2 regions of the Micromonospora sp. NPDC007230 genome follow, and region 2 is predicted to be linked to the other one. Evidence: predicted binding sites of a transcription regulator. Region 2 holds the regulator's gene; the other holds the start of a gene.
What was found. The regulator HrcA, encoded in region 2, represses chaperone genes, less so after heat shock. The targets are predictions, from matches to a motif close to GGTTNGCACNCTCNNNNNGAGNGTGCNAACC.
Positions count from the first base shown of each region.

Region 1: a site for HrcA is predicted at 13,548-13,578, ahead of groES (co-chaperone GroES). Genes of this name have one in related genera too.

Region 1 covers NZ_JBIAFE010000001.1:83,723-98,581, forward strand. Annotated here, with positions in the region: gene ACFYML_RS00410 (FAD-dependent oxidoreductase) at 1-227, opposite strand, end outside; gene ACFYML_RS00415 (LCP family protein) at 370-1,497, shown strand; gene ACFYML_RS00420 (M1 family metallopeptidase) at 1,549-3,009, opposite strand; gene ACFYML_RS00425 (M1 family metallopeptidase) at 3,085-4,482, opposite strand; gene ACFYML_RS00430 (GuaB3 family IMP dehydrogenase-related protein) at 4,550-5,668, opposite strand; gene guaB (IMP dehydrogenase) at 5,698-7,260, opposite strand; gene ACFYML_RS00440 (DUF5319 domain-containing protein) at 7,459-7,869, shown strand; gene ACFYML_RS00445 (LuxR C-terminal-related transcriptional regulator) at 7,888-8,703, opposite strand; gene ACFYML_RS00450 (WhiB family transcriptional regulator) at 8,957-9,340, shown strand; gene ACFYML_RS00455 (molybdopterin-dependent oxidoreductase) at 9,633-11,264, opposite strand; gene groL (chaperonin GroEL) at 11,383-13,029, opposite strand; gene groES (co-chaperone GroES) at 13,100-13,414, opposite strand; gene ACFYML_RS00470 (methyltransferase domain-containing protein) at 13,674-14,859, shown strand, end outside.
Region 2 covers NZ_JBIAFE010000026.1:67,463-82,321, forward strand. Annotated here, with positions in the region: gene ACFYML_RS29410 (DUF4240 domain-containing protein) at 1-274, shown strand, start outside; gene lepA (translation elongation factor 4) at 368-2,245, shown strand; gene ACFYML_RS29420 (GlsB/YeaQ/YmgE family stress response membrane protein) at 2,560-2,841, shown strand; gene ACFYML_RS29425 (sugar ABC transporter substrate-binding protein) at 3,071-4,363, shown strand; gene ACFYML_RS29430 (carbohydrate ABC transporter permease) at 4,360-5,343, shown strand; gene ACFYML_RS29435 (carbohydrate ABC transporter permease) at 5,343-6,173, shown strand; gene ACFYML_RS29440 (MOSC domain-containing protein) at 6,271-6,915, shown strand; gene ACFYML_RS29445 (hypothetical protein) at 7,015-7,881, opposite strand; gene ACFYML_RS29450 (enoyl-CoA hydratase-related protein) at 8,013-8,798, opposite strand; gene hemW (radical SAM family heme chaperone HemW) at 8,818-10,041, shown strand; gene ACFYML_RS29460 (DUF4870 domain-containing protein) at 10,085-10,723, opposite strand; gene hrcA (heat-inducible transcriptional repressor HrcA) at 10,983-12,005, shown strand; gene dnaJ (molecular chaperone DnaJ) at 12,079-13,221, shown strand; gene ACFYML_RS29475 (16S rRNA (uracil(1498)-N(3))-methyltransferase) at 13,223-13,957, shown strand; gene ACFYML_RS29480 (SDR family NAD(P)-dependent oxidoreductase) at 13,982-14,743, opposite strand; gene ACFYML_RS29485 (histidine triad nucleotide-binding protein) at 14,836-14,859, shown strand, end outside.

The DNA.
Region 1 (14,859 bases), on a different contig from region 2:
GCCTGCCGGTCGGCCGAGCGCAGCAGGTCGATCCGCTGGAGGCCGTAGCAGCCGAGCTTCGGAGCCCACAGGAAGCGCCGGACCCGCCAGGAGGTCTCCGGGAACTCCTCGTCCGCGAACCGCCGGCCGGCCTCCAGGACGCCGACGTGATAGCCCTTCTCGGCCAGGCGGAGCGCGGTGACGCTGCCACCGAATCCGGACCCGACGACCACCACGTCGTACCGCATGAACGCATCATTACCGACGAGTAGCCATCGCGCCAGGGCCAGTTTTCGGAGATCATGCAGAGCGCTCGACGGGCCGGGAGCCGGGCCATGCAACCAGCGGTGCCCCCTGACGCGTTGAGTGGACATCGGGGAAGGGGTCCACATGCCGGGCGCGACACCGAGACGACGCTGGCCGCTGGGGTTGGCCGCGCTGACGGCCGTACTGCTGGTCGCCGCCGGGGCGGTGGTGGCCGCCCGGCTGGTCTCCCGCCCCTCCCCCGGCGCCTCGCCCGGCCCCGCCGCCGGCGCGGCCACGCCCACGGCGTCCGCCGGCACCCCGAGCCCGACCCCGGCCAGCCCCACCCCGCCGCCCGGCGCCGACCTCACCGGCCCGCTCAACCTGCTGCTGGTCGGGGTGGACACCCGGGTCACCGTGCCCGGCTGGGAGCCGCACGGCGACGCCGTGCTGGTCCTGCACGTGCCGGCCGGGCTGGACCGGGCGTACCTCTTCTCCCTCCCCCGCGACCTGGTGGTGGACATCCCGGCCTTCCCGAAGGCCGGCTACCCGGGCGGCCGGACCAAGCTGACCCACGCGATGAGCTACGGCAGCCGGATCCCCGGCGACAAGGCCCACCCCAGCACCGCCCAGGGGTACGAACTGCTGCGCGCCACGGTCAGCCGGTACACCGGCCTGCGCATCGACGCCGGCGCGGTGATCAACTTCGGCGGGTTCGACAAGCTGGTCGACATCCTCGGTGGCGTGGACCTCTATGTGGACCAGCGGGTCGCCTCGATCCACCGCCGGCCCGACGGGCGCCACCGGGACCGGGCCGGCAGCACCTATACCGGCCCGCAGATGGTCTACGAGAAGGGCGACCGCCACCTGACCGGCTGGCAGGCGCTGGACTACGCGCGGCAGCGCTACACCGCCGGCGGCGACTACACCCGGCAGCGCCACCAGCAGCAACTCATCCGGGCGCTGGCCCGGAAGATCCTCGACCAGGGGCTGGCCCGGGACCCGGCGCGGGTCGACCAGGTGGCCGCCGCCCTCGGCGACACCCTGGTGTACGCCGGCGGCGGGCGCCGGCTGGTGGAGTTCGCGTACGCCCTGGGCGGGCTGCCGGCGGACGGTTTCGTCCTGGTCGGACTTCCCGGCGACGCCGTGGGCAAGGGTGGGTCCTACCGCGGCGAGCAACTCCAGCCCGTGGGCCGGCAGTTCCTGGCGGCGCTGCGCGGCGGCACCGCGGACGCGTTCCTGGCCGCGCACCCGGCGCTGCGCGTCAAGACCTGACCGCGGTCGGTCGGGACGGCCTGCGGTGCCGGCGTTGACCGCGGCCCTTCCTCACAGCCGCTTCGGTGCGGCCGGCCGCTCGGTGTCGTAGAGCCAGGCGTCGAAGAGCTTGCCGAGCTTCTTGCGCGAGATCCGCTCGGCCAGCGCCACGAAGTCCTGGGTGGTGGCGTTGCCGTTCTTCTTCTCCTCCGCCCAGGTCCGCAGGATGGAGAAGAAGGCGGCGTCGCCGACGGCCACCCGCAGCGCGTGCACGGTCATGCCGCCCCGCTCGTACACCGACTGGCTGAACAGGTTCGCCACCCCCGGCTTGCCCGGCGGGGTACGCCAGACCTGCCCCGAGGCGCCCGCGTACTTCTGGTCGAAGGTGCGCTGGACGGTGGACTGGCCGGTGTGCTCGGCCCAGAGCCATTCGGCGTACGTGGCCAGGCCCTCGTTGAGCCAGATGTCCTGCCACTTCTGCAGCGCCACGCTGTTGCCGAACCACTGGTGGGCCAACTCGTGCGCGACCACCCCGGTGTTGTCGCCCTGCCGAAAGAAGCTGGCCGAGTAGACCGGGCGGCTCTGCGTCTCCAGCGCGTACCGGATCCGGTCGTCGGCGACCACCACCCCGCCGTACGCGTCGAACGGGTACGGCCCGAAGACGCTCTCCAGGTAGTCGGCGACCTCGGTGGTCCGGGCGATCGACCGGTCCGGCGCGCCCTCGGCCACCTTCGTGGTGACCGCGCTGTACACCGGCCGTCCCCGGTGCTCCCCGGTGGTCACCCGGAACTTCCCGATCGCCACCGTGGCCAGATAACTGGCCATCGGCGACCCCTCCGACCAGCGCCAGGTGGTCCAGTCGCCCTGGGTGGTCCGTCCCTTCGGGACACCGTTGCTGACCGCGGTGAGCCCCTTCGGCACGGTGATCTCGAAGTCGTAGGTGGCCTTGTCGGAGGGGTGGTCGTTGACCGGGAACCAGGTGCTCGCCGACTCCGGCTGGCCGAGCGCGATCGCCCCGTCGGCGGTGTGCAGCCAGCCGCCCTCGCCGAGCGCGTCGTTGGGCAGGGCGGCCGGCTCGCCGTCGTACCTGACCTGGACGACGAAGCCGTTGCCGGAGGTCAGGCCGGTGGCCGGGGTGACCACCAGCTCGTCGTCGGTACGGGCGTGAGCGGCCTGGGCCCCGTCCACGGTCACCGACCGCACGGTCAGCCCGGCCAGGTCCAGGTTGAACGCGGAGAGGTTCGCCGTCGCGGTGGCCCGTAGCTCGGTGGTGCCGGTGAGCTGGTCCTTCGCCGGGTCGTAGCGCACCCGCACGGTGTAGTGGGTGACGTCGTAGCCGCCGTTGCCGTAGCTCGGGAAGTAGGCGTCGCCGGCCCCGGCCGCACCCGGCCCGAAGGTCCGCGCGGCCGTCGCGCTGGGCGGCCCGACGGCCGGCGCCGCAGCCGGGTCGGCCGAGCCGCAGCCGGCGAGCAGCAGCGTGCCGCAGGCCAGCAGCCCGAGGCGTCGTCGTCCGCTCCGCCGTGCCCGCGTCATCGCCCTCGATCCCTCCTCGGCCCTGCCCGGGCCGCTCCGCCCGCGGCAGCCTACCGATCGATGATCACGCCCGCGTCACGGCAGGGCGGGCGCGGTGGCACCGACCAGCCAGGCGTCGAAGAGCGGGCGCAGCGACCGGCCGGCGACCCGCTCCGCGTACCCGATGAAGTCGGCGGTGGTGGCGGTGCCGTTGCGCCGCTCGGCCAACCAGCCGCGCAGCATGCGGAAGAAGGTCTCGTCGCCGACCGCGCGGCGCAGCGCGTGCACGGCCAGCGCGCCGCGCTGGTAGACCGCGTCGCCGAACATCGCCCCCCGGCCCGGATCCAGCGTCGGTTTCGTCCAGTCGGTCACCGCGTACCGGTCGGCGACGGCCTGCGCCACGGTGCGGACGCCGTCGTGCTCGTTCCAGAGCCACTCGGCGTACGTGGCGAAGCCCTCGTTGAGCCAGATGTCGCTCCACCGCGACAGCGAGACGCTGTCGCCGAACCACTGGTGGGCCAGCTCGTGCGCCACCACCTCGGTGTTCGGCCGGCCGCCCCGGAAGAAGCCCGGCCCGTAGACCGGCCGGGTCTGGGTCTCCAGCGCATACCGGATGCGCTCGTCGGCGACCGCGATGCCGCCGTACGCGTCGAACGGGTACGGCCCGAACCGCTCGGCCAGGAAGTCGGCGACCTCACCGGTCCGGGCCAGCGCCCGGGCGGCCGGCCCGTCCGCCGGCAACCCGGCGGCGACCGCGGTGACCAGCGGCTTTCCGGCGTGCGTGCCGGTCGACACCCGGTAGTTCCCGATCACCAGGGTGGTCAGGTAGCTGGCCATCGGCGAGCCCTCGGACCAGCGCCAGGTGGTCCAGCCGTCCTTGCTGGACTGTCCCTTGGGCACGCCGTTGCTCAGCGCGGCGAGCCCGTCCGGGACGGTCACCTCGAGGTCGTAGGTGGCCTTGTCGGAGGGGTGGTCGTTGACCGGGTACCAGGTGCTCGCCGACTCCGGCTGGCCGAGCGCGATCGCCCCGTCGCCGGTGGCGTGGAAGCCGCCGTCGCCCAGTTCGCCGCTGGGCAGCGGCTGCGGCACCCCGCCGTACGCCACCTCGACGGTGAACCGCTTCCCGGCCGGCAGGCCGCGCGCCGGGGTGACCACCAGCTCGTTGCCGTCCCGCCGGTGGGTGGCCGGGGCGCCGTCGACGCGTACCCGGTCGACGGTGAGGCCGGCGAGGTCGAACTGGAACCGGGACAGCCCGGCGGTCGCGGTGGCGGTGACGGTGGCCTGGCCGGTGAGCCGGTCGCTGGCCGGTTCGTAGCGGACCTGCAGCGCGTAGTGGGCGACGTCGTAGCCGCCGTTGCCGGCCCCCGGCACGTACGGGTCGCCGAGGTCGGCCGCCCCGGGTCGGAACCGCGCGTTTGCGTCCTCGTCGGTGCACCCGCCCGCCAGCAGCGCGACCGCCAGCACCGCCGCCGACCACCGCCGCCCCCGTGTCATCCGCCGAGCCTAGACGCGCGACGGCGCGGGTGAGACGGAATCCACACCCGCGCCGTCGCCGGTCGAGTCAGCGGTCGAGGACCAGGCCGACCTTCTGGAACTCCTTGAGGTCGCGGTAGCCGCACTTGGCCATCGCCCGGCGCAGACCGCCGAAGAGGTTGAGCTGGCCGTCCGGCTCGTCGGCCGGGCCGAAGAGCAGCTTCTCCATCCCGCCCAGCGGCTCGCCGGCCACCTCGAACGCGCCGCGCGGCAGCGACGGGTGGCTGGCCGCCGAGTGCCACCAGGCACCGCCGGCCGGGGCCTCCGCGCAGCGGGAGAGCGGCTCGCCCAGCATCACCGCGTCCGCGCCGCAGCCGAGCGCCTTGGCGATGTCGCCGGAGGTCTGGATGTCGCCGTCGGCGATCAGGTGCACGTACCGGCCGCCGGTCTCGTCCAGGTAGTCCCGACGGGCCGCGGCGGCGTCGGCGATGGCGGTGGCCATCGGCACCCGGATGCCGAGCACCGACTCCGTGGTCGACCAGTCGTCGCCGCCGATGCCGACGATCACGCCGGCCGCGCCGGTGCGCATCAGGTGCAGCGCGGTCTTGTAGTCGGTGCAGCCGCCGACGATGACCGGCAGGTCGAGGTCGGCGATGAACTCCTTGAGGTTCAGCGGCTCGTCGGTGGTGGAGACGTGCTCGGCGGAGACGATGGTGCCCTGGATGACCAGGATGTCCACGCCGGCGTCCAGGATCACCGGGGCGAGCGCGAGGGTGTGCTGCGGGGACACCCGGACGGCCACCGTGCCGCCGCCGGCCCGCAGCTCGCGGACCCGTTCGGCGATCAGGTCCGGGCGGATCGGCTCGGCGTACACCTCCTGGAGCCGCTTGGTCGCCCGGGCCTCCTCGTCCAGGCCGGCCAGCTCCTCCAGCACCTTGGTCGGGTTCTCGTACCGGGTCCACAGGCCCTCGACGTTGAGCACGCCCAGGCCGCCGAGCTGGCCGAGCTGCACCGCCGAGGAGGGGCTCATGGTCGCGTCGGACGGGTGCCCGACGCAGGGGATGCCGAACTGGTAAGCGTCAAGCTGCCAGGCCGTGGAGACGTCGTCGACGTCCCGGGTGCGGCGGCTCGGCACGATGGCGATTTCGTCCAGGTGGTAGCCGCGCTGCGCGGTCTTGCCCAGCCCGATCTCGACCACGTCACGCATGGGGGACTCCAGGTGGTTGGGGGTGATGGTCAGCGGGTGTGGTAGTTGGGCGCCTCGACCGTCATCTGGATGTCGTGCGGGTGGCTCTCCTTGAGCCCGGCCGCGGTGATCCGGATGAGCTGGCCGCGCTCGTGCAACTCCGGGATGCTCTCGGCACCGGCGTACCCCATCGCCAGCCGCAGCCCGCCGACGAGCTGGTGGGCGACCTGGGCCAGCGGGCCCCGGTAGGGCACCTGGCCCTCGACGCCCTCCGGGACCAGCTTCTCGTCGCTGGTCACGTCCTGCTGGAAGTAGCGGTCCTTGGAGTACGACTTGGCCTGGCCGCGGGACTGCATCGCGCCGAGCGAGCCCATCCCCCGGTAGGCCTTGTACTGCTTGCCGTTGATGAAGAGCAGCTCGCCCGGGCTCTCCTCGGAGCCGGCCAGCAGGCCGCCGAGCATCACCGTGTCGGCGCCGGCCACCAGGGCCTTGGCGATGTCGCCCGAGTATTGGATGCCGCCGTCGCCGATCACCGGCACGCCGGCCGGGCGGGCCGCCCGGGCGGCCTCCATGATCGCGGTGATCTGCGGTACGCCCACCCCGGCCACGATCCGGGTGGTGCAGATGGCGCCGGGGCCGACGCCCACCTTGACGCCGTCCGCGCCCGCGTCGACCAGCGCCTTCGCGCCGGCGTACGTGGCCACGTTGCCGCCGACGATGTCGATGGCGACGTCCTTCTTGAGCCGGGCGACCATCTCCAGCACGGCGCGCTGGTGGCCGTGCGCGGTGTCCACGATCAGCACGTCGACGCCCGCGTCGACCAGGGTGCGGGCCCGCTTGTACGCGTCCTCACCCACGCCGATCGCGGCGGCGACCCGGAGCCGGCCGGCGGAGTCCTTGGTGGCGTTCGGGTACTGCTCGCTCTTGGTGAAGTCCTTGACCGTGATCAGGCCACGCAGCTTGCCCGAGTCATCGACGATCGGCAGCTTCTCCACCTTGTGCTGCCGGAGCAGCGCCAGCGCCTCGTCCTTGCTCACCCCGACCGGGGCGGTGACCAGCGGGGTGCGGGTCATGATCTCGCGGACCGGGGTGGACGGGTCGGAGACGAAGCGCATGTCGCGGTTGGTGACGATGCCGACGAGCTCGCCCTGCCCGTCGACCACCGGTACGCCGGAGATGCGGTAGCGGCCACAGAGCGAGTCGACCTCGCGGAGGGTGTCGTCCGGGCTGGCGGTCACCGGGTTGGTGATCATGCCGGACTCGGAGCGCTTCACCAGGTCGACCTGGAGCGCCTGGTCCTCGACGGAGAGGTTGCGGTGCAGCACACCGATGCCGCCCTGGCGGGCCATGGCGATCGCCATCCGCGCCTCGGTGACGGTGTCCATCGCGCTGGACAGCAGCGGGATGTTGAGCTCGACGGTGCGGGTGAGCTTGGTGCGGGTGTTCACCCGGCTCGGGACGACGTCCGACTCGCCGGGCTGGAGCAGCACGTCGTCGAAGGTCAGCCCGAGCGGCACCACCCGCGCCGAGCCGGCCGGCAGTTCGGGCAGGTGACCGCCCAGCTCGCCGCCGTCGACGCCGGCAGTAAGGTCGGTGCTGGGCGAATTCTCCACGATTGCTCCCCTGAGCTGTTTCGGACGGGCTTCAGCGAGGCGGCGCGCGCCTGGACCGGCGCACGCCGAGATGACGGCGCGTCGCTTCATCGTACCCACCAACCAACGCGGGTCCCGGCAGCGGCGGGCCAGGGTAGGCGGCGCCACAGGGAGTCCCGGGGGCGGACTTTTCGGTGTGGCGGGGACTACGGTGAGGGGGTGCACGACGAGCCCATCGACCCGTTCAACGGCGACCCGGCCGATCCGGCTGCCAGCCTGCACGACCCGCGCGAGGACGACCCGCTCGACCCGCTGACCGAGGTCGAGCGGCAGGACGTCCTGGAGGACCTCGCCGACCTGGAGATCTACCAGGCCCTGCTCCAGCCGATCGGGGTGCGTGGCCTGGTCATCGAGTGCGAGGACTGCCGCGAGCCGCACTACTTCGACTGGGACCTGCTCCGGGGCAACCTGCGCCACCTGCTCAACTCCGGGCGGCCGCGGGTGCACGAGCCGGCCTACGACCCGGACCCGGACCACTACGTCAGCTGGGACTACGCCCGGGGCTACGCGGACGGCGTGCACGACACCCTGACCGAGGGCACCGAGGACGACCCGTCGGCCGAGGACTGACCGCCGGGCCGGTGCCGCTCAGGCGACCAGACCGGCGCGGAAGCCCGCGGCCACGGCGTGCGCCCGGTCCCGGGCGCCCAGCTTGCGGAACAGCCGGCGGGCGTGCGTCTTGACGGTGTCCTCCGAGACGAACAATTCCCGCCCGATCTCCGCGTTGCTCTTCCCCTCGGCCATGCCGAGCAGCACCTGAAGCTCCCGCTCGGTCAGCCCGATGGCGCTGCGGGCGTTGGGCGTGGCACGCTGCGGACCGCCCGCCGGCGCCGGCTCGGCATCGGCCGAATCGGGGGCGTCCTCGCCCCGCTGCACCGGCACCACCGTGGGCGCGCCGCCCGGCACCTCCGGCGGGCCCGCCGACCAGGCCGGCGCCGACCCGGCGGGGGTACGCCCCGGCGCGGCCGAGCGTGCGGTCCCGCCGACCGCCGCGGTGTCCCGGGCCGGGTCGGTCACCCGGTGCTTGGCCGCCCGTCCGGGAGCGGCGAGCAGCAGCAGGGCCTTCGCCACCGCGCTGGTCAGATCATGGTCGGCGCCCTGGATCAGCCCACGCGCTCCGGCGTTGATGGTGGCCGCCGCCGCCTCCGACTCCTCGGTTCCGAGCAGCAGCACGGCGGCCTGGGGCGCCCGGGCGAGCACCCGTCGGACGAAGCCCGCGCTGTCCGGCCGGGTGAGGGCGGTGTCGGCGAGCACCACGTCGACGGGACGTTCGGCGAGCCGCAACATCACCTCGGGATCGGAGACCGCCGTCCGGACGACGCCGGACAGCCCGAGCCGCGCCGCCGCGGAGGCCAGGTGCTGGGCCGCGATTGGTGTCCGAACGCATACGAGAACGCTACGCACAGTCGTCTCCTCTCCGCCTCAGAGCAGACCACGGCGGGGTCGGGTCAGGAGGAGGTTCCGGGCAATCATCAGAACTTTTCCGACAGATGGGGCATATGCCACCAACCGTCCGAGGTTTTCGATCAAAGATGTGTGAGCGCGGGACAGCCCGGGTACGAGGGGTCAGGCCGGAAACGGGTGTCCCGCGCGGACCGCCGACCGGTAGCTGGCCACGAAGGATTCTCCGCGGTGCCGCGCGGGAGGAGGGGTGCTGATGTCGAACGTACGCAGACTGCCTGGACCCATTGTCGACCTGTGGGACTGGCAGCGGCTCGGTGCCTGCCGGGGGAGGGACAGCGCTCAGTTCTTCCACCCCGACGGGGAGCGCGGCTCCTCGCGGCTGCGCCGCGAGTCCGGTGCCAAGGCCGTCTGCCGGGCCTGCCCGGTACGGGCCGAGTGCGCCGCCCACGCCCTGTCGGTCCGCGAGCCGTACGGCGTGTGGGGCGGGTTCAGCGAGGCGGAGCGGCTCCGACTGCTCGCCCTCGGCTGGGAGGACCTCGCCGACCGCCGGCACACCCGGGTCGACGTGGCCCGGCTGGAGGCCCGGCTCGGCCAACCGCACAGATCCACCGTGCCGGAACAGCGCAAGGTCGCCTGACCGGCCGAACCGACCATCCCGACGCCGCGTCCCGAACTCCGGGCGCGGCGTCGTGTGTGCGCCGTCGGGCCGGACCCGCCAGGCGACGCCGGCTCCGCGCGGGGAGGCAGGTTCCCGCTCCCTTTCGAGCTGACATCACGAACGACTCGGCACGCGCGTGAGTCGTTCACGACATCAGCTCCACAGCGAGCGAGCAGAGTCTCTCCGGCCCCGCGCCGCCAGCCACCCGCGGCGGCCACCCTCGCCGCGCACGTGCCCGTCGTGGAGATCGACCCGGCGTCCGTCGGCCGGTTCAGCCGACGGTGACCCGTACCGTGTGCCAGCCGGTGGCCCCGTCCGGCGCGACCGGCCGCTGCTCCCCCGGCTGGGTCTCGCCGTCGGCGTCGCTGGCGCGTACCTGGAGGGTGTGCTCGCCCGGGGTGGCGGCCCAGCGCCACGACCACTGCACCCAGGTGTCCACCGAGACCGCCGGGGCGAGCGTCGCCTGCTGCCAGGGCCCGCCGTCGACGCGTACCTCGACGGTCCGGATGCCCCGGTGCTGCGCCCAGGCCACCCCGGCGACCGTGACCGGGCCGGCGGTGAGCCGGTTGCGCGGGCGCGGCGTGTCGATCCGCGACTGGGTCTTGATCGGCGCCTGCGCCGACCACCCGCGCGGCACCCAGTACGCGTCGAAGTCGGCGAAGCGGGTCAGCTCCAGCTCGGTCACCCACTTGCACGCCGAGACGTACCCGTAGAGCCCGGGCACCACCATGCGCACCGGAAAGCCGTGCTCGACCGGCAACGGCTCGCCGTTCATGCCGACCGCGAGCAGCGCGTCGCGGCCGTCCCGCAGCACCGCCGTCGGGGTGCCGCAGGTCCAGCCGTCGACCGAGCGCCCGACCACCTGGTCCGCGCCCTCCTCCGGCTCGGCCTCGTCCAGCAACTCCTTGATCGGTACGCCGAGCCACCGGGCATTGCCGATCAGGTCCCCGCCCACCTCGTTCGAGACGCAGGCCAACGTCACGTAGCGCTCGACCATCGGCCGGGCGAGCAGGTCGGCGAAGCTCAACTCGATCGGCTTGCGTACCCGGCCGTGGATGCGCATCCGCCAGGTCGCCGGGTCCACCTGCGGCACCACCAGGGCGGTGTCGATCCGGTAGAACTCCCGGTTCGGGGTCACGTAGGGGGCGAGCCGGCTCACCGACAGGTCCGCGCCGGCCGGCACCGGCGGGGCGGGCGCCACCGGGGTGGGCAGGGCCACCGCCTGCCGGGCCGCCGAGACGCCCCGCCGGCCGGCCAGCCAGTGCCCGCCGAGCCCGGCCACCGCCGCCGTCCCGGCCAGCAGGCCGACGTCGCGCAGGAACCGCCGCCGCGGCCCCGGGTCGCCGCGCTCCAGCGGCTCCCACCCCGCGACGGGCTCCTCCCGCGCGAGCGCGGCGACGGCCGGGGGTGGGGTGGGCCCGGGTGAGGTGGCCCGGTGTGGTGCGTCCGGGGCCGCCGGCCCGGGATCCACCCGCAGCGGGCCGGCGACGAAGGCCCAGAGCGTCAGCGCCCCCAGCCCGCCGCCGACCAGCGAGGGCAGCGCGTCGGCGGCGTCCGCGCCGGCCCGGGTCAGCGCGGCGGCCACCCCGAGGGCGGCGAACCCGGCGATGCCGGCCGGGCCGGTCCAGAGTCGCCGGGCCGCGAGCACGCCGAGCAGCGCGGCGAACGCGGCCAGCAGCACCGCCGTCCCGACCAGCAGGGCGATCTTGTCGTACCGGCCGAAGAGCGCGATGGCGAACTGCTTGAGCGGCTCGGGCACCAGGTCGACCACCAGGCCGCCGACTGCGATCAGTGGCGCCGAGCTGGGGCCGGTGAGGACGGCCACCGGCTCGGCCGAGCCGATCGCCACGGCCGCGGCGGTGACCCCGGCCAGCGCCGCCCGGCGGCGGGACATGCTGCTCACGCCGACCAGTGTGGGCGCGCCCAGCGGCCGACCGCCAGCCACGTCAGCGTTCCGTAAGCAGATACGGATCAGGGCACACCGCGTGGGCGGTGTGCCCTGACTCAGGCCGTACGGGGGATCAGAAGCCCGGGCCGTGCTGGTGGCCGTGACCGTGGCCGTGGCCGTGCCCACCGCCGGCGGCCGGCTCGGCCTTCTCCGGCTTCTCCACCACCAGGCTCTCGGTGGTGAGCAGCAGGCCGGCGATCGAGGCGGCGTTGGTGACCGCGTTGCGGGTCACCTTCACCGGGTCGATGATGCCGGCCTTGACCAGGTCCACGTACTCGCCCTTGGCGGCGTCGAGGCCGTGGCCCCACTCCTTGCCGGCGACCTTCTGCACCACCACGTAGCCGTCGTGGCCGGCGTTCTGGGCGATCCAGCGCAGCGGCTCGACCAGCGCCTTGCGCACGATCGAGACGCCGACCTTCTCGTCACCGGTGAAGCCGAGGTCGTCGTCGAGCGCCGGCAGGATCTGGGCCAGAGCGGCGCCGCCGCCCGGGACCGTACCCTCCTCCACCGCGGCCTTGGTCGCCGCGATGGCGTCCTCGATGCGGTGCTTGCGCTCCTTCATCTCGACCTCGGTGGCCGCGCCCGCCTTGATGACCGCGATGCCACCGGAGAGCTTCGCCAGCCGCTCGGCCAGCTTCTCCCGGTCCCACTCGGAGTCCGAGGCCTCGATCTCCTTGCGGATCTGGGCGACCCGGTCGGCGACCTCGGAGGCCCGACCGCCACCGTCGACGACGGTGGTGGTCTCCTTGTCGACCACCACGCGGCGGGCGGTGCCGAGCACCTCCACACCGACCTGGTCGAGCTTGTAGCCCAGCTCCGGGGCGACCAGCTCGGCACCGGTCAGGATCGCCATGTCCTGCAGCATCGCCTTGCGGCGGTCGCCGAAGCCGGGAGCCTTCACCGCGCAGACCTTGAGGGTCTTGCGGATCGCGTTGACCACCAGGGTGGACAGCGCCTGGCCCTCGACGTCCTCGGCGATGATCAGCAGCGGCTTGTTCTGCTGGAGGACCTTCTCCAGCAGCGGCAGCAGCTCCTCGATCGCCGAGATCTTCTGGGTGGTGATCAGGATGTACGGGTCCTCCAGGACCGACTCCTGCCCCTCCACGTCGGTGACGAAGTTGGGCGAGATGAAGCCCTTGTCGAACTGGAGGCCCTCGGTCACCTCCAGCTCAGTGGTGAGCGCGGAGCCCTCCTCGACGGTGATGACACCGTCGCGGCCGACCTTCTCCATCGCCTCGGCGATCAGCTCGCCGATGGTGGCGTCCTGCGCGGAGATCGTCGCGACGTGCGCGATCGACTCCTTGTCGGCCACCTCGACGGCCCGGCCGAGCAGGGCCTCGGAGACCTTGTTCGCCGCCGCGTCGATGCCCCGCTTGAGGCCGGCCGGGTTGGCGCCGGCCGCGACGTTGCGCAGGCCCTCGCGGACCATCGCCTGGGCCAGCACGGTCGCGGTGGTGGTCCCGTCGCCGGCGACGTCGTTGGTCTTGGTCGCCACCTCCTTGACCAGCTGCGCGCCGAGGTTCTCGTACGGGTTGGTGAGCTCGATCTCCTTGGCGATGGTCACGCCATCGTTGGTGATCGTCGGTGCACCGAACTTCTTGTCCAGGACGACGTTGCGCCCGCGCGGGCCGAGGGTGACCTTGACCGCGTCCGCGAGAGCGTTGACACCGTGCTCGAGCAGGTGCCGAGCGTCGTCCGAGAAGCTGAGGATCTTCGCCATCGGTATCCCTTCGAAGCGACGCTGCCCCGGCCCGGCGAGCCGGACCGGGGCAACGACACTGATCGGTTGCTTACTTCTCGATGACCGCGAGGACGTCGCGGGCGGAGAGCACCAGGTACTCCTCGCCGGCGTACTTGACCTCGGTGCCGCCGTACTTCGAGTACAGGACGGTGTCGCCGACCTTCACGTCGATCGGAACGCGGTTGCCCTTGTCGTCGATCCGGCCCGGGCCGACAGCGAGGACGGTGCCCTCCTGCGGCTTCTCCTTGGCGGTGTCGGGGATCACGATGCCCGACGCCGTGGTGGTCTCAGCCTCGTTCGCCTGGACCACGATCCGGTCCTCGAGCGGCTTGATCGCAACCTTGGTCGCGGTAGTCACGGGCATACCCTCCTGGGGTACTGGTTTCGTTGCCGGTCGACACGCCGACCGGCGTCAATCTGCCACATGCCACCGGGCGGGGCCGTCGTCGCGGGTGCCGGTCCGCCTGGCGTTCAACCCCCGGACACCAGGGCCCGGGCGTTGGCACCCTCAGGGTGAGAGTGCTAATCGCAGGTTATTCCTCGGCTAGCACTCCGTCAAGGAGAGTGCCAACGGAACGGCCCCGTGTCGCCCACACCTTCGCCCCCGGCGGGAGAATGGGCGGGTGGATCTCGACCAGCTCGCCGCGCTGCGTACCCCCGAGGGGTCGGCCGCCCTCGCGGCGGCCGCCGAGGTGGCCGGCGGCGACCCGCTGGCCGCGGCGGCCCGGCTCCGCTCGGCGGGGTTCCCGGCCGGGCTGGCCGCCGCCGCGCTCACCCAGGCCGAGCTGCGCCGCCGAGCGGTCGGCAAGTTCGGGCCCGAGGCCGCCGGCATGTTCCTCACCCGCCCCGGGCTGGAGCAGGCCACCCGCCGGGTGGTCGCCGACCGACGGGCCGCGCGGCTGCGCGCCGCCGGCGTGCGCACCCTCGCCGACCTGGGGTGCGGCCTCGGCGCCGACGCACTCGCCGCCGCCCGCGCCGGCATCCGGGTGTACGGGGTGGAGGCCGACCCGGCGACCGCCGCGATGGCCGCCGCGAACGCCGAGGCGGCCGGGCTGGCCGACCTGTTCACCGTCGAGTGCGGGGACGCGACGGCGTTCGACGTGACCCGGGTGGACGCGGTCTTCTGCGACCCGGCGCGACGGGCGGCCGGCACCGGGCGGCGGATCTTCGATCCGAACGCCTACTCGCCGCCCTGGGATTTCGTCACCGGGCTGGCCGAGCGGGTGCCGCGGACCGTGGTGAAGGTGGCCCCCGGGCTGGACCACGCGCTGATCCCGGCGGGCGCCGAGGCGGAGTGGGTCAGCGTGGCCGGCGACCTGGTCGAGGCCGCCCTCTGGTGCGGCGAGCTGGCCGAGGTGCCCCGCCGCGCGACCGTGCTGACGGAAGGGCCCCCGCTCCACGCCGCCGGCAGCGGAGCGGCGCCCTGCCATCAGCTCACCGGCTCCGGCGACGCCGAGGCGCCGGTGGGCGCGGTCCGGCGGTACGTGTACGACCCCGACCCGGCGGTGGTCCGCGCGCACCTGGTCGCCGAGCTGGCCGCGGAGCTGTCCGCGACACTCGCCGACCCGAGCATCGCCTACCTGTACGCCGACGCGCCGGTGGCCACCCCGTACGCCCGCTGCCTGGAGGTCACCGACGTGCTGCCGTTCTCGCTGAAGCGGCTGCGCGCCCTGCTGCGCGAGCGCCGCGTGGGCCGGGTCGAGATCCTCAAGCGCGGCTCGGCGCTGGAGCCGGAGCAGCTGCGCCGGGACCTGAAGCTCGCCGGCAAGGCGGCGGCCAGCCTGATGCTCACCCGGGTGGGCGGCGCGC
Region 2 (14,859 bases):
GGTCTTCGCCAAGGCCGTCGCCGACCCGGACTCCCTGGCCGAGCTGCCGCAGGTCCGGGCCGCCGCGCTCAGCGGCGAGGAGTTCGAGTGCGAGGACATGCTGGCGGTGCCCTGGGAGGCCTACCGGAAGGCGACCGCGACCGAGCTGCCGGCGGACCGTGACCCGGTGCCCGTGCCCGACCTGAACGACTTCTGGGACTTCGACGACGAGGAGGAGGCGCGGCGGCGGCTGCCCCGGCTCGCCGCCCTCTTCGTGGAGCCGCCGGAGGAGTGACGGGGGAGGACCGGCTTTCCCGGCGACGTGGGAGCATAGAGGGGGCCGGCGTCGCGCCGGCCCGCTCACGTCAGCCGACCAGAACGGACCGCTGTGCCACCGACGCTCGATCCCGGCGCGAACGCTCCTGGTGCCACCGACCCGGCGCGCATCAGGAACTTCTGCATCATCGCCCACATCGACCATGGGAAGTCGACCCTGGCCGACCGGATGCTGCAGCTCACCGGCGTGGTCGATCCGCGGCAGATGCGTGCCCAGTACCTCGACCGGATGGACATCGAGCGCGAGCGCGGCATCACCATCAAGAGCCAGGCCGTCCGCATGCCGTGGACCATCCGGGAGGGCGACCGGGCCGGCGAGACCGCCGTGCTCAACATGATCGACACCCCGGGCCACGTGGACTTCACCTACGAGGTGTCCCGGTCCCTCGCCGCGTGCGAGGGCGCGATCCTGCTGGTCGACGCCGCGCAGGGGATCGAGGCGCAGACCCTGGCCAACCTCTATCTGGCCCTCGAGAACGACCTGCACATCATCCCGGTGCTCAACAAGATCGACCTGCCGGCCGCCCAGCCGGAGAAGTACGCCGAGGAGCTGGCCCACCTGATCGGTGGCGACCCGGCGGACTGCATCAAGGTCTCCGGCAAGACCGGCGAGGGCGTGCCGCACCTGCTGGACGAGATCGTCCGGCAGTTCGTGCCGCCGGTCGGCGAGGCCGAGGCCCCGGCCCGCGCGATGATCTTCGACTCGGTGTACGACGTCTACCGGGGCGTGGTCACCTACGTCCGGGTGATCGACGGCCGGATCGAGGCCCGCGACCGGATCAAGATGATGTCCACCGGCGCCGTGCACGAGCTGCTGGAGATCGGCGTCATCTCGCCGGAGATGGTAAAGGCCGGCGCGCTCGGCGTCGGCGAGGTGGGCTACCTGATCACCGGTGTGAAGGACGTGCGCCAGTCCCGGGTGGGTGACACGGTCACCATCAACACCCGGCCGGCGACCGAGGCGCTGGGTGGCTACAAGGACCCGAAGCCGATGGTCTACTCGGGCCTCTACCCGATCGACGGGTCCGACTACCCCAACCTCCGTGAGGCGCTGGACAAGCTCAAGCTCAACGACGCGGCGCTGACGTACGAGCCGGAGACCTCGGGCGCGCTCGGCTTCGGCTTCCGCTGCGGCTTCCTCGGCCTGCTGCACCTGGAGATCATCCGGGAGCGGCTGGAGCGGGAGTTCAACCTCGACCTCATCTCCACCGCGCCGAACGTGGTCTACCGGGCCATCCAGGAGGACGGCGAGGAGATCGTGGTCACCAACCCCAGCGAGTACCCGACCGGCAAGATCGCCGAGGTGTACGAGCCGACGGTCCGGGCCACCGTGCTCACCCCGAACGACTACGTCGGCGCGGTGATGGAGCTGTGCCAGGGCCGCCGGGGCAGCCTGCTCGGCATGGACTACCTCTCCGCGGACCGGGTGGAGCTGCGCTACACCCTTCCGCTGGCCGAGATCATCTTCGACTTCTTCGACCAGCTCAAGAGCCGCACCAAGGGGTACGCCTCGCTGGACTACGAGCCCTCCGGCGAGCAGGCGTCCGATCTGGTCAAGGTGGACATCCTGCTGCACGGCGAGCCGGTGGACGCGTTCAGCGCCATCGTGCACAAGGACAAGGCGTACAACTACGGCACGACGATCGCGGCCAAGTTGCGCACCCTGATCCCGCGCCAGCAGTTCGAGGTGCCCATCCAGGCCGCCATCGGCAGTCGGGTGATCGCCCGGGAGACGATTCGCGCCATCCGTAAGGACGTGCTCGCGAAGTGCTACGGCGGTGACATCAGCCGTAAGCGCAAGCTGCTGGAGAAGCAGAAGGAAGGTAAGAAGCGGATGAAGATGGTCGGCCGGGTGGAGGTTCCGCAGGAGGCCTTCATCGCCGCCCTCTCCTCCGACTCCGGGGACGGCAAGCCCGCCGGCAAGAAGTAGGCCCTCGCCGTACGCCGACGCATGGCCGGCGCCCCGCCACGGTGACCCGTATCCGGGTCCCGCGGTCGGGGTGCCGGCCTTTGCGCGTACCCGGAGGTGAATTTCCGTCCTGGGACGCCGCACCGTCCGATCGGGTCGGCACCCCGCGCCACCTGTGCAATCGTCCCGTCGGGGAAACGGATCCGGGCCCGGGCATCGACCGGGTGCCATCGGTCGGGCGGCAGATCGGTTTGGGTTTTCGGCCGGTCGGGAACTTAGCGGTCACGACAGACAACACACGACAACGTGTGGCAGATCTTAGGAGGAGAGCGACCATGACCGTCACCGGAATCATCACCGCGCTCATCGTCGGTCTGATCGTCGGCGCGCTGGGTCGCCTGGTCGTGCCGGGCCGTCAGAACATGCCGATCTGGCTGCACATGCTGATCGGCGTGGGCGCGGCGCTGCTCGGCACCGTGCTGGCCCGGGCCCTGGGCATCGCGACCGAGACCGCCGGCGTCGACTGGATGGAGTTGCTGGTCCAGGTGGTGCTGGCCGCGATCGCCGTGGCCCTGGTGGCCGGGATCGGTGGTCGGCGCAGCGTCTCGCGCTACTGACCCACACCCTCGACCCCCGACAAACGCTGAAGCGGGCGCCCGACCAGTTCGGGCGCCCGCTGGCGTGTCCGGCCTGACCTGCCCGGGCGTCACCCCTGCCGCCGGAGCCGCGGGCTGCGATACCGTCGCCAGGCCCCCGCCCACACACTGCCCCCTGTCGTAAAGGAATTTTTCCTACTAAGGTGCGGCGGAGAAGGTTAGTGCCAAACGGCGCGAGGGAGATATAGGCGTGAACAGGTGGAAGCGGCTGGCGCCGGTCACCGCCATCGTGGCCTCGGCCGCGATGGTGCTCGCCGGTTGCGGTGGCTCCGGGGACGACGAGAAGGCCGCGGACAACAGCAAGCTGACGGTCTGGATGATGGGCGAGGGCGGCGACGCCCAGACCAAGTTCCTCGACAGCGTCGAGGCCGAGTTCAAGAAGAAGCACCCCGAGACCGACGTGGTGGTGCAGTACATCCCCTGGCTGGAGGCGCCGAAGAAGTTCCAGGCCGCCCTGGCCGGCGGGGAAGGACCGGACGTCACCGAGCTGGGCAACACCGAGACCCAGGGCTGGGCGGCCCAGGAGGCGCTCGCCGACGTCACCGACAAGTTCAACGGCTGGGCCGAGGGCAAGGACATCCTGCCCGACCTGGTGAAGAACGCCCAGCTCGACGGCAAGCAGTACGGCGTGCCGTGGTACGCCGGCGTACGCGCCATCTACTACCGCACCGACTGGTTCGCCGAGGCCGGCGTGCAGCCGCCGACGACCTGGGAGGAGCTGGTCGCCGCCGCCAAGACGGTGCAGGCCAAGAAGCCGGGCAAGTACGGCATCGCCCTGCCGGGCAACTCGGAGCTGCCGTTCTACTCCTTCCTCTGGGCCGCCGGCGGGGAGATCGCCACCAAGCAGGGCGACACCTGGAAGTCCGGCTACAACACCCCCGAGGCGCAGCGGGCGGTCAAGTTCTGGACCGACCTGGTGACCGTGCACAAGGTCGCCCCGCCGGCCGCCGCCGGCTGGAACGAGGTCGACGCCCGGACCCAGTTCGCCACCGGCAACGCCGCCATGGCGTTCGCCGGTAGCTGGCAGGGCGGCGCGATGAAGAAGGACAACCCGGACATCGAGAAGGTGTGGGGCACGTTCCCCATCCCGGGTCCGGACGGCAAGCCGGCCCCGGCCTTCGCCGGCGGTTCCGACATCGCGCTGTGGAAGGACAGCAAGCGGCAGGCCCTGGCCTGGGACTACCTGACCGTGCTGCTGAGCAAGCAGAAGGACCAGGAGTTCGCCAGCAGCCTCGGCTTCTTCCCGGTCTACAAGGACCTCGTCGGCGGCGGCAACTACGCCAACGACAAGGTGATGGGGGCGTTCGCCACCGCCATGCAGAACACCAAGCTGACCCCGCTCACCCCGAAGTGGGTCGAGGTCAGCCGGACCAAGACGGTGACCCAGGCCATGAACAGCTCGGTCATCAAGGGCCAGAAGACGGTCGAGAAGGCCACCGCCGACGCGGCCACCGAGATGGAAAGCATCCTCAACGCCAAGTGACGACGCTGACCGAGGCCACCGGGACGGGCGCCGCGCGGGAGACCCCTGCGCGGCGCCGCCGCCGGGTGGACCATCTCCCGTACCTGTTGCTCCTGCCCTGTCTGGCGGTCATCGCGGTACTGCTGCTCTGGCCGCTCGGTCAGGTCGTGATGATGTCCTTCTACAAGTTGGACAGTGTCCGACAGTTGCGGGGGGACCGCGAGTGGCCGTGGGTGGGCCTGGCCAACTACGCGCAGATCCTCGGCGATCCGTTCTTCCGCACCGTGCTGCGCAACACCGTGCTCTTCGCCGTGGCGACCGTGGTGCTCACGATGATCATCGGAACCCTGGTCGGGCTGCTGCTCAACCGCCTCGGCAAGAAGATGGCGACCTTCGTCGCCAGTTGCGTGATGCTCGCCTGGGCCACCCCGGCGCTGACCGGCACCATCGTCTGGAAGTGGATTTTCGACGACACCAGTGGCCTGGTCACCTGGCTGTTCAACAAGCTGCCGGACGGGCTCTCCACCACGCTCTTCGGGCGCAGTGACTGGACCGGCTACGGCTGGTTCAACGACCCGCTGCTGTTCTTCGCGATCCTGACCCTGGTGGTCGTCTGGCACTCGTTCCCGTTCATCGCGGTGAGCGTGCTGGCCGGGCTGAAGAGCGTGCCGAGCGAACTGCAGGAGGCGGCCCGGGTGGACGGGGCCGGGCCGTGGCGGGTCTTCTGGTCCGTCACCTTCCCGATGCTGCGCCCGGTCTTCGGCATCCTGGTGGTGCTCTCCACCATCTGGGACTTCAAGGTCTTCACCCAGCAGTTCGTGCTGGCCGGCGGCACCCAGGACCGGTCGACGTTCATGCTCTCGATCTACTCGTACGCGGAGGCGTTCTCGCCGCCGCCCAAGTACGGCCTCGGGTCGGCGATCGCGGTCATCCTCACCCTGATCCTGCTCGCGGTGACCGCCCTGTACGTCCGCATGGTGCTCCGGCAGGAGGACGAGTAGTGAAGAAGATCGCCCTCAACGGTGCCGGCCTGCTGGTCGCGCTCTTCGCGGCGTTCCCGGTCTACTGGATGGTGGCCACCTCGCTGAAGCCCAACCGGGAGATCTTCTCGGCGACCCCGCGTCCGGTGCCGGCCGAGCCCACCCTGGAGCACTACCGGGAGATCCTCACGGGGAACCTGATCCCGGGCGTGACGTTCACCGACTTCTTCCTCAACAGCGTGCTGGTCGCGGTGGCGACCGTGCTGCTCAGCGGACTGGTCGCGCTGCTCGCGGCGACCGCGGTGGCCCGGTTCCGGTTCCGGCTGCGGACCACCTTCCTGATCCTGCTGCTCGTGGTCCAGATGATCCCGCTGGAGGCACTGGTCATCCCGCTGTTCCTGATGATCCAGCGGCTCGGGCTCTACAACACCCTGCCCAGCCTGATCCTCACGTACCTGGGCTTCTCGCTGCCGTTCGCGGTGTGGATGCTGCGCGGCTTCGTGGCCGCGGTGCCGAAGGAACTGGAGGAGGCGGCGGCGATCGACGGCGCCAGCCGGGCCCAGACCTTCCGCCGGATCCTCTTCCCGCTGGTCGCGCCCGGGCTGGTGGCGACCAGCATCTTCTCCTTCATCACCGCCTGGAACGAGCTGATCTTCGCGCTGACCTTCGTCAACGACCAGCACAAGTACACCCTGCCGGTGGCGATGACGTTCTTCTTCGGTCGGGACGACACCGCCTGGGGTTCGGTGATGGCCGCCTCCACACTGTTCACCCTGCCGGTGATCGTCTTCTTCCTGCTGGTGCAGCGCCGGATGGTCTCCGGCCTGGTCGCCGGGGCGGTCAAGGGCTGAGGTGCCCGGAACGGGCCCGGCTTGACGCGTCCCGTCGAGCAGGGGCCCCGCTCGGCGCGGTTCCTGCGCCCGGCGTGGTGCCCGTAGGCTGACCGCCATGACGGGCAGGCTGGCGGCGGTGAACCTCGGCGTGGTGACCGAGGCGGAGTGGGCGGGCGACCCGAGCGGCCGCAGCGGGATCGACAAGCGGCCGGTCGACGGCCCGGTGCTGGTCCGGTTCGACGGGGTCGCCGGCGACTTCATCGGCGAGCGGGCCCACCACGGCGGCCCCGACCAGGCGGTGTACGCGTACGCCGCGGAGGACGCCGGCTGGTGGGCCACCGAGCTGGGCCGGCCGCTGCGTCCGGGCGCCTTCGGCGAGAATCTCACCACCTCCGCGGTGGACGTCACCGGGGCGGTCATCGGCGAGCGGTGGGCGGTCGGCTCCGCCCTGCTTGAGGTGACCAGGCCGCGCACCCCGTGCACCACCTTCGCCGGTTTCTGGGGCGTACCGGACCTGATCAAGCGGTTCACCGTCCGGGCCGCGCCCGGGGCGTACCTGCGGGTGCTGCGCGAGGGGGAGACCGGCGCGGGCGACCCGGTGGAGGTGGTGGAACGCCCGGCGCACGGGGTGACCATCGGCGAGGTGTTCCGGGCGACCACGCTGGAGCCCGAGCTGCTGCCCCGGCTGGCCGACGTGCCGGAGCTGCCCGAGCCGATCCGGGCGAAGGTCCTTCGCCGCCTCGGCGCCGCCCGCCGCTGACCGGCGCGCCCTCGCCGGCCTGCAACCGCTCACCGACGGCCACCTGGCGCTCGCCGGCGGCGTCGGCACCGGCTGGCGGCCGCGCTGCCCGGGCCCGGGTCACGTGGCGGCGAAGACCTCCGCCAGCACCTGGGTCGACGCGGCCCGGCTGCCCTTCACCTTGTCCCAGGTGCCGTGCTCGGCGGTCCACTCCAGGTCGCCGAAGCGGACCCGCTTCACCCCGTGGTCGTCGGCGTGGGAGACCAGCCAGTGGGCGTACCGCCAGCCGTTGCGGCTGTCCGCCGCCGGGACGGCGAACCCGGTCAGATCGGTCGGTGGGGTGAGGCCGGACAGCCCCCAGTCCAGGGTCAGGCTCTCCACCAGGGCCGTCGCCGCGGCCGGCCCGCGCATCGTCGGCGTCAGCCCGACGGTGCAGGCCACCGCGGCGGTAGCGTCGCCGAGCAGCGCGCGGGTGAGGACCTCCGACTCGTCGGCCCACTTCTGGTACGCCTCGGGGTAGGCCGACCGCTGCACCCGCTGCGCGGCCTCGGTGACCCGCATCTCCTCCCAGCCCCGGACCTTCTTCAGCGCGGCATAGAACTTCCGCGCCGCGTAGCGCGGGTCCTGGACCTGCTCGGGGGTGCCCCAGCCCTGGCTCGGGCGCTGCTGGAACAGGCCCAGCGAGTCCCGGTCGCCGTGCGCGATGTTGCGCAGGTGCGACTCCTGGTACGCGGTCGCCAGCGCCACCACCACGGCCCGCTCGGGCATCCGCCGCTGCACCCCGATCGCCGCGATCGTGGCCGCGTTGGCCATCTGCTCGGCGCTGAGCACCACCCGCCCGTCGGCCTGCACGGTGCAGGTCCGGCTGGCCATCGGCAGGCGGAGGTGCTGCCCGAACTGCTTCGTGACGAACCAGACGCCGAGCAGGGCGACGACCGCCACCACCACACCGCCTGCCACGACCGCAACCCGAGTTCGCACCCGCACCCCCTGTCCCGACAGTCCGACAAGCGTACGTCCCGTGCCGCACCAACCGGGTCGTCCGACCGGTTGTCTCCCGTTCCGTCACCGCCCCGCCACCGACCGCGTTCGGCCCCACGTGCGGAGACCCGTCGGCCTCAGTCTCCGGTGGGCACCCAGGCGGCGGGCCGCTTCTCCCGGAACGCGGCCACGCCCTCCCGGCCCTCGGCCGAGAGGAAGTACCCGGTGGACCGCGTGCCCAACTCGGCGATCTCCGCGCGCAGGTCGGTCGCGGCCGGCCGGCGCAGCAGCTCCTTGGTGCCGGCGAGGGCGTTCGGCGCGCCCTTCACCAACGAGGCGCAGTAGCGGCCCACCGCGGCGTCCAGGTCGTCCGCCGGCACCGCGGCGGTGACCAGGCCGATCTCGGCGGCCCGCCGGCCGTCGAAGATGTCGCCGGTCAGGTACAGCTCGGCGGCGGCCCGGGGGTGCAGCCGCGGCAGCACGGTCGCCGAGATCACCGCCGGGATCACGCCGATCCGGACCTCGGTGAAGGCGAACGTCGCCGCCTCGGCGCAGACCGCCAGGTCGGCCGCGGCGATCAGCCCCAGCCCACCGGCCCGCGCCGGCCCGGCCACCTTCGCCAGCACCGGCTTCGGGCACTCCCGGACCGCCACCAGCACGTCGCCCAGCATCCCGGCCGGCACCGTCCCGCTGGCGTACGCGGCGGCGGTCTCCTTGAGGTCCGCCCCGGAGCAGAAGACCGGCCCGGTGTGGTCCAGCACGATCACCCGGACCGCGTCGTCGGCGACCGCCGCGGCGAGCCCGGCCAGCAGCTCGGTCATCAGCGGGGTGGAGAGCGCGTTGCGGTTGTGCGGGCTGTCCAGGGTGAGGGTGGTCACCCCACGGGCCGTGGCGACCCGCACGAGAGCGTCCGGAGAGGTCATGCCGGGCACACTAGTGGCCATGCCCGGCGTCCTTCCAGAAGGCGAATCCGTCCCGCGGGACGGATCGCTGCCCCCTGCCGCCCGCCGCGCCGTCGGCGCCCGCGGCTTCGGGGTGTACGTGCACGTCCCGTTCTGCGCCAGCCGGTGCGGTTACTGCGACTTCAACACGTACACGGCGGCCGAACTGGGCGGCGGGGCCAGCCGGGAGAGCTACGCCGACACGGTCCTGGCCGAGCTGGCCCTCGCCGGCCGGGTGCTGGACGACAGCCCGCCGCCCCGGGTGGACACCGTCTTCGTGGGCGGCGGCACGCCCACCCTGCTCCCCGCCGACGACCTGGCCCGGATCCTGGACGGCATCGACCGCACCTGGGGGCTGGCCGCCGACGTCGAGGTGACCACCGAGGCCAACCCCGAGTCGGTCACCCCGGAGTCGCTCAAGACGCTGCGGGCGGCCGGCTACACCCGGATCTCGCTCGGCATGCAGTCCGCCGCGCCCGGGGTGCTGGCCGTCCTCGACCGGCGGCACAGCGCCGGCCGGGCCACCGCCGCCGCCCTGGAGGCGCGGGACGCCGGATTCGACCACGTGAACCTGGACCTGATCTACGGCACGCCGGGGGAGACCGCCGAGGACTTCGCCGCCTCGCTGGAGCAGGTGGTGGCGGCGGGCGTGGACCACGTCAGCGCGTACGCCCTGATCGTGGAGGACGGCACCCGGCTGGCCGCGCGGATGCGCCGCGGCGAGCTGCCGTACCCGAGCGACGACGTGGCGGCGGACCGCTACCTGGCCGCCGAGGCCGCCCTCGACGCGGCCGGCTTCTCCTGGTACGAGGTCTCCAACTGGGCGCGCTCCGCGGCGGCCCGGTGCCGGCACAACCTGCTCTACTGGACCGGTGCCGACTGGTGGGGCCTCGGCCCGGGGGCGCACAGCCACGTCGGCGGCGTGCGCTGGTGGAACGTCAAGCACCCCACCGCGTACGCGCAGCGCCTGGCCGCCGGGGAGTCGCCCGGCCTGGCCCGGGAGTTGCTCACCCGGGACGAGGCGCACATGGAGGACGTGATGCTGCGGCTGCGGCTCGCCGCCGGCCTGCCGCTGGACGTGCTGGGCTCGGCCGGCCGGGCCGGCGCCGAGCGGGCGCTGGCCGAAGGCCTGCTGGCCCCCGGCGCGTACACGGCCGGCCGGGCCGTGCTGACCCTGCGCGGCCGGTTGCTGGCCGACGCGGTGGTCCGCGACCTGCTGCCCTGAGCGATGCCGGACCCGGCCGACCCGGAGGTCGGCCGGGTCAGGGTCACTTGATCAGGCTGAGGCTCATCGGATACTGGTAGAGCTGGCCCTCGTTGGCCTTGACCCCGGCGAGGATGCCGAACACCACCCCGAGGATGACGGCCGCGCCGACGCCGAGGAAGCCGATCAGGATGCAGCTCAGGATCCAGCCGACGAGGCCCACGATCGACCAGAGCAGCTGGAAGTTGAGCGCCGCGACCGCGTGCTGGCGCACGGTCGGGGACTGGTTGCCCCGGGCCAGCATCGAGACCAGCGGCGGGAGCCAACCCAGCACCCCGGCGCTGATGAACATCGCCGCCGCGCCGCCGAAGTGCGCGACCAGGGCCCAGGTCTTGTCTTCGTTGTTGGCGTAGCCGGCGGGCGGCCCATACCCGCCGCCGGTCGGGTAGCCGGCGCCGGGCGCGGCGTGGCCGCCCGGCGGAGGATGAGCGCCCGGAGGTGGGTAGCCACCCGACGGCGGCTGGCCGCCGGAGGGCGGCGGATAGCCACCGGGCGGGGGATAGTCGCCCCCCGCCGGTGCGCCGGACAGTGGTGCGGTGGGGGGCTCGTCCGCCGACGAGCCGAACGGTGCCGACGGCGGGGTCGCCTCCGGCGGCTGGGCGCCGGAGTCCCCCGCTCCCGGAGGGCGAGGAGGTTCAGTCATGGACGTCACGGTAGGTCCCGTGGGCAAGGGCGCGCCAGGGGGAGATCGCCCGGGATGTCCGGCTGTTCGGCCCAGGGGGCGTGACTGCGTGGCGGCCCGCACCGGGGGTCCGTCGCTGATCATCGCGTCGGCGGGCACGCCGACGTAGACTGGCACTCGCTACAGTCGAGTGCCAGACGCTCAGTCGGCACCGCGTGCCGTTGATCCAATCGGGTGGCGACGCGCGCCGGCGGGCCGAGGCGCGTCAGGAGGTGGGGAGATGGGTCTCGACGACCGCAAGCTCGCCGTGCTGCGCGCGATCGTCGAGGACTACGTCGCCACGCAGGAGCCCGTGGGCAGCAAGGCCCTGGTCGAGCGGCACCAGCTGGGCGTCTCCCCGGCCACGGTCCGCAACGACATGGCGGTGCTGGAGGAGGAGGGCTACATCCGGCAGCCGCACACCAGCGCCGGCCGGGTGCCCACCGACCGCGGCTACCGGCTCTTCGTCGACCGGCTCTCCCGGGTCAAGCCGCTCAGCCCCGCCGAGCGCCGGGCCATCGAGCGCTTCCTGGTCGGCGCGGTCGACCTGGACGACGTGGTGCACCGCACGGTCCGGCTGCTGGCCCAGCTCACCCGGCAGGTCGCCGTGGTGCAGTATCCGAGCCTGGCCCGCTCCAAGGTGCGCCACCTGGAACTGGTGCCGATCTCCACCACCCGGCTGATGGTGGTCATGATCGCCGACACCGGGCGGGTCGAGCAGCGGCTGGTCGAGCTGCCCGGGCCGCTCCCCGCCGACGACGTCACCGACCTGCGCCGGCTGGTCAACGAGAAGCTGGTCGGCACCCTGCTGGCGGACACCCCGCCGCTGGTCCAGGCGTTGGTGGACGAGTCCTCGCCGCAGCTGCGCCCGGCCATGGCCACGCTCTCCAGCGTGCTGCTGGAGACGCTGGTCGAGCGGCACGAGGAGCGCATCGCGCTGGCCGGCACCGCCAACCTCACCCGGGGTGGTCTGCTGGACTTCCAGGGTTCGCTGCGCCCCATCCTCGAGGCGCTCGAGGAGGAGGTCGTGCTGCTCAAGCTCATCGGTGAGGCCGAGCCGAGCACCACCCGGGTGCTGATCGGCGACGAGAACGAGATCGACAACCTGCGCGCCGCCTCCGTGGTCAGCACCGGCTACGGCCCCGGCAGCACCATCGTCGGTGGACTCGGCGTGCTCGGACCGACCCGGATGGACTACCCCGGCACCATCGCCACAGTGCGGGCCGTGGCACGCTACGTGGGCGATCTGCTGGCCCAGAACTGACCAGTCAGGGCCGCCGGCCGGAAAGTGGCCGACGACCGCGCAACGCGAGACGAACATGAGGACACGGAACGCAGTGGCCAGGGACTACTACGGCATTCTCGGCGTGAGCCGGGACGCCTCCGACGACGAGATCAAGCGTGCCTACCGCAAGCTGGCGCGGCAGTTCCATCCGGACGTCAATCCGGATCCGGAGGCACAGGAGAAGTTCAAGGACATCAACGCCGCGTACGAGGTCCTCTCGGACGACCGGAAACGGCAGATCGTCGACCTGGGCGGCGACCCGCTCGCGCCCGGCGGTGGGGGCGCGGGTCCGGGCGGCCCGGGCGGCGCCGGCCCGTTCGTCGGGTTCCAGGACATCATGGACGCGTTCTTCGGAGGGGCGGCCGGCGGCAGCCGGGGGCCGCGCCCGCGTACCCGGCCGGGCGCCGACGCGATCCTGCGGCTGGAGCTGGACCTGCACGAGACCGCGTTCGGTGTCGAGGCGCCGATCACCGTCGACACCGCGGTGCTCTGCACCACCTGTTCCGGCGCGGGCACCGCGGCCGGCACCCACCTGGCCACCTGCGAGGCGTGCGGCGGCCGGGGTGAGGTGCAGTCGGTGCAGCGGACCTTCCTCGGCCAGGTGGTCTCCGCCCGGCCGTGCACGGTCTGCCAGGGCTACGGCACCACCATCCCGCACCCCTGCCCGACCTGCGCCGGCGACGGCCGGGTGCGGACCCGCCGCTCGCTCACCGTCAAGATCCCGGCCGGGGTCGAGGACGGCATGCGGATCCGGCTGGCCCAGCAGGGCGAGGTCGGCCCCGGCGGCGGCACCGCCGGCGACCTCTACGTGGAGATCCACGAGCGGCCGCACGACGTCTACTCCCGCAAGGGCGACGACCTGCACTGCCGGGTCACCGTGCCGATGACCGCCGCCGCGCTCGGCACCCGGCTGACCATCAAGACGCTGGACAGCGAGGAGACGGTGGACGTCAAGTCCGGCACCCAGCCGGGCAGCACGCTGCGGCTGCGCGCCCGGGGCGTACCGCACCTGCGCGGCACCGGCCGGGGCGACCTCTACGTCCACCTCGACGTGCGCACCCCGACCAAGCTCGACGCCGACCAGGAGCGGATGCTGCGCGAGTTCGCCAAGACCCGCGGCGAGGAGGTCGCCGAGCTGACCAAGCAGGGCGGCTTCTTCTCCCGGATGCGTGACGCCTTCAACGGGCACGCCTGAGGTGTCGGCGCCGCTGTTCCTGGTCGAGGCGCTGCCCACCGGTGACACGCTGACGCTCGACGGCCCGGAGGGGCACCACGCCGCCACGGTGCAGCGGCTGCGGGTCGGCGAGGAGCTGCTGCTCGCCGACGGCCGGGGCGGCACCGCCGCCGCGGTGGTCACCGCCGTCGGCCGGGGCACCCTCGACCTGGCGGTCACCTCCCGGGGGTACGTCGACGCGTCCGTCCCCCGGCTCGTGGTGGTGCAGGGCATCGCCAAGGGCGACCGGGGCGAGCTGGCCGTGCAGGCGATGACCGAGGTCGGGGTGGACGAGATCGTGCCCTGGGCGGCGTCCCGCTCGGTCGTGCAGTGGCGCGGCGACCGGGGCGTACGGGCCCGGGAGAAGTGGGCGGCCACCGCCCGGGAGGCGGCCAAGCAGGCCCGCCGCGCCTGGCTGCCGATCGTGGCCGGTACGCCCGACGAGTCGACCCCGACGGTGGCTCTGCGGATCGCCGGGGCGGCCGCCGCGTTCGTGCTGCACGAGGAGGCCGAGGAGCGGCTGGCCAGCGCCGAGCTGCCGGAGACCGGCGAGATCGTGCTGCTGGTCGGCCCGGAGGGCGGCATCGCCCCGGCCGAGCTGTCCGCCTTCCGCGAGGCCGGCGCGCGTACCGTCCGGCTCGGTCCCTCGGTGCTGCGTACCTCCACCGCCGGCGTCGCCGCCCTCAGCGTGCTCGCCGCCCGACTCGGCCGCTGGTAGATCAGGGATCGGGCTCTGCCGTCGTCAGCTGCGCAGGTAGGAGGCGCCGTTGAGGTCGACGATGGTGCCCGAGGCCCACTCGGCCTCGGGGCTGGCCAGCCAGTGCACCGCGGCGGCGATCTCCTCGGGGCGCGCCACCCGCCGGAACGGGCTCTGCGCCCGGATCGCGTCGCCGCGCTCGCCGCTGAGGTGGGTGGTGGTCATGTCCGTCTCGACGAAGCCGGGCGCCACCGTGGCCACCGCGATGCCGTACGGGGCCAGAGCCAGCGCCAGCGACTGACCGAGCGCGTTCAACCCGGCCTTGCTCGCCCCGTACGCGGGCTGCTCCGGCTCGCCTCGGAAGGCGCCCCGCGAGGAGACGTTGACGATCCGGCCACCCCCCGCGCGCATGTGCTGGGCGGCGCACCAGGTGGCGTTGGCGGCCCCGGTCAGGTTGGTCTCCAGCACCAGCCGCCACTGCTCGCGCCACTGCTCGTAGGTGTTGCCGAAGACCGGGTGCGGCAGGTCCCGGGGGCCGTACACGCCGGCATTGTTGACCAGCACGTCCAGCCCACCCAGGCGTTCCGCCGCCGCGTCGACCATCGCCCGGACGGCGTCCGGGTCGGTCAGGTCGGCGCGTACCACCACGTGGCCCTCGCCGGGCAGTTCGGCGCGTACCCGCTCGGCCAGCTCCGCCGAGTCCCGGTGGTGGATCGCCACCCGGTCCCCGCCTGCCGCGAACGCCCGCGCCACCGCACGCCCGATGCCGCGCGAGGCCCCCGTCACCAGTACCGCCCGTCCCGTCATGCGCGCCATCGTGCCGCACCGGGCCGCGCCGGCTGACAACGGGCCCGCCCAGGCGGAACCCGTCAACAGGGCCGCCTCCTTACACTGCCCGAATGGGAACCGACTGCCTGTTCTGC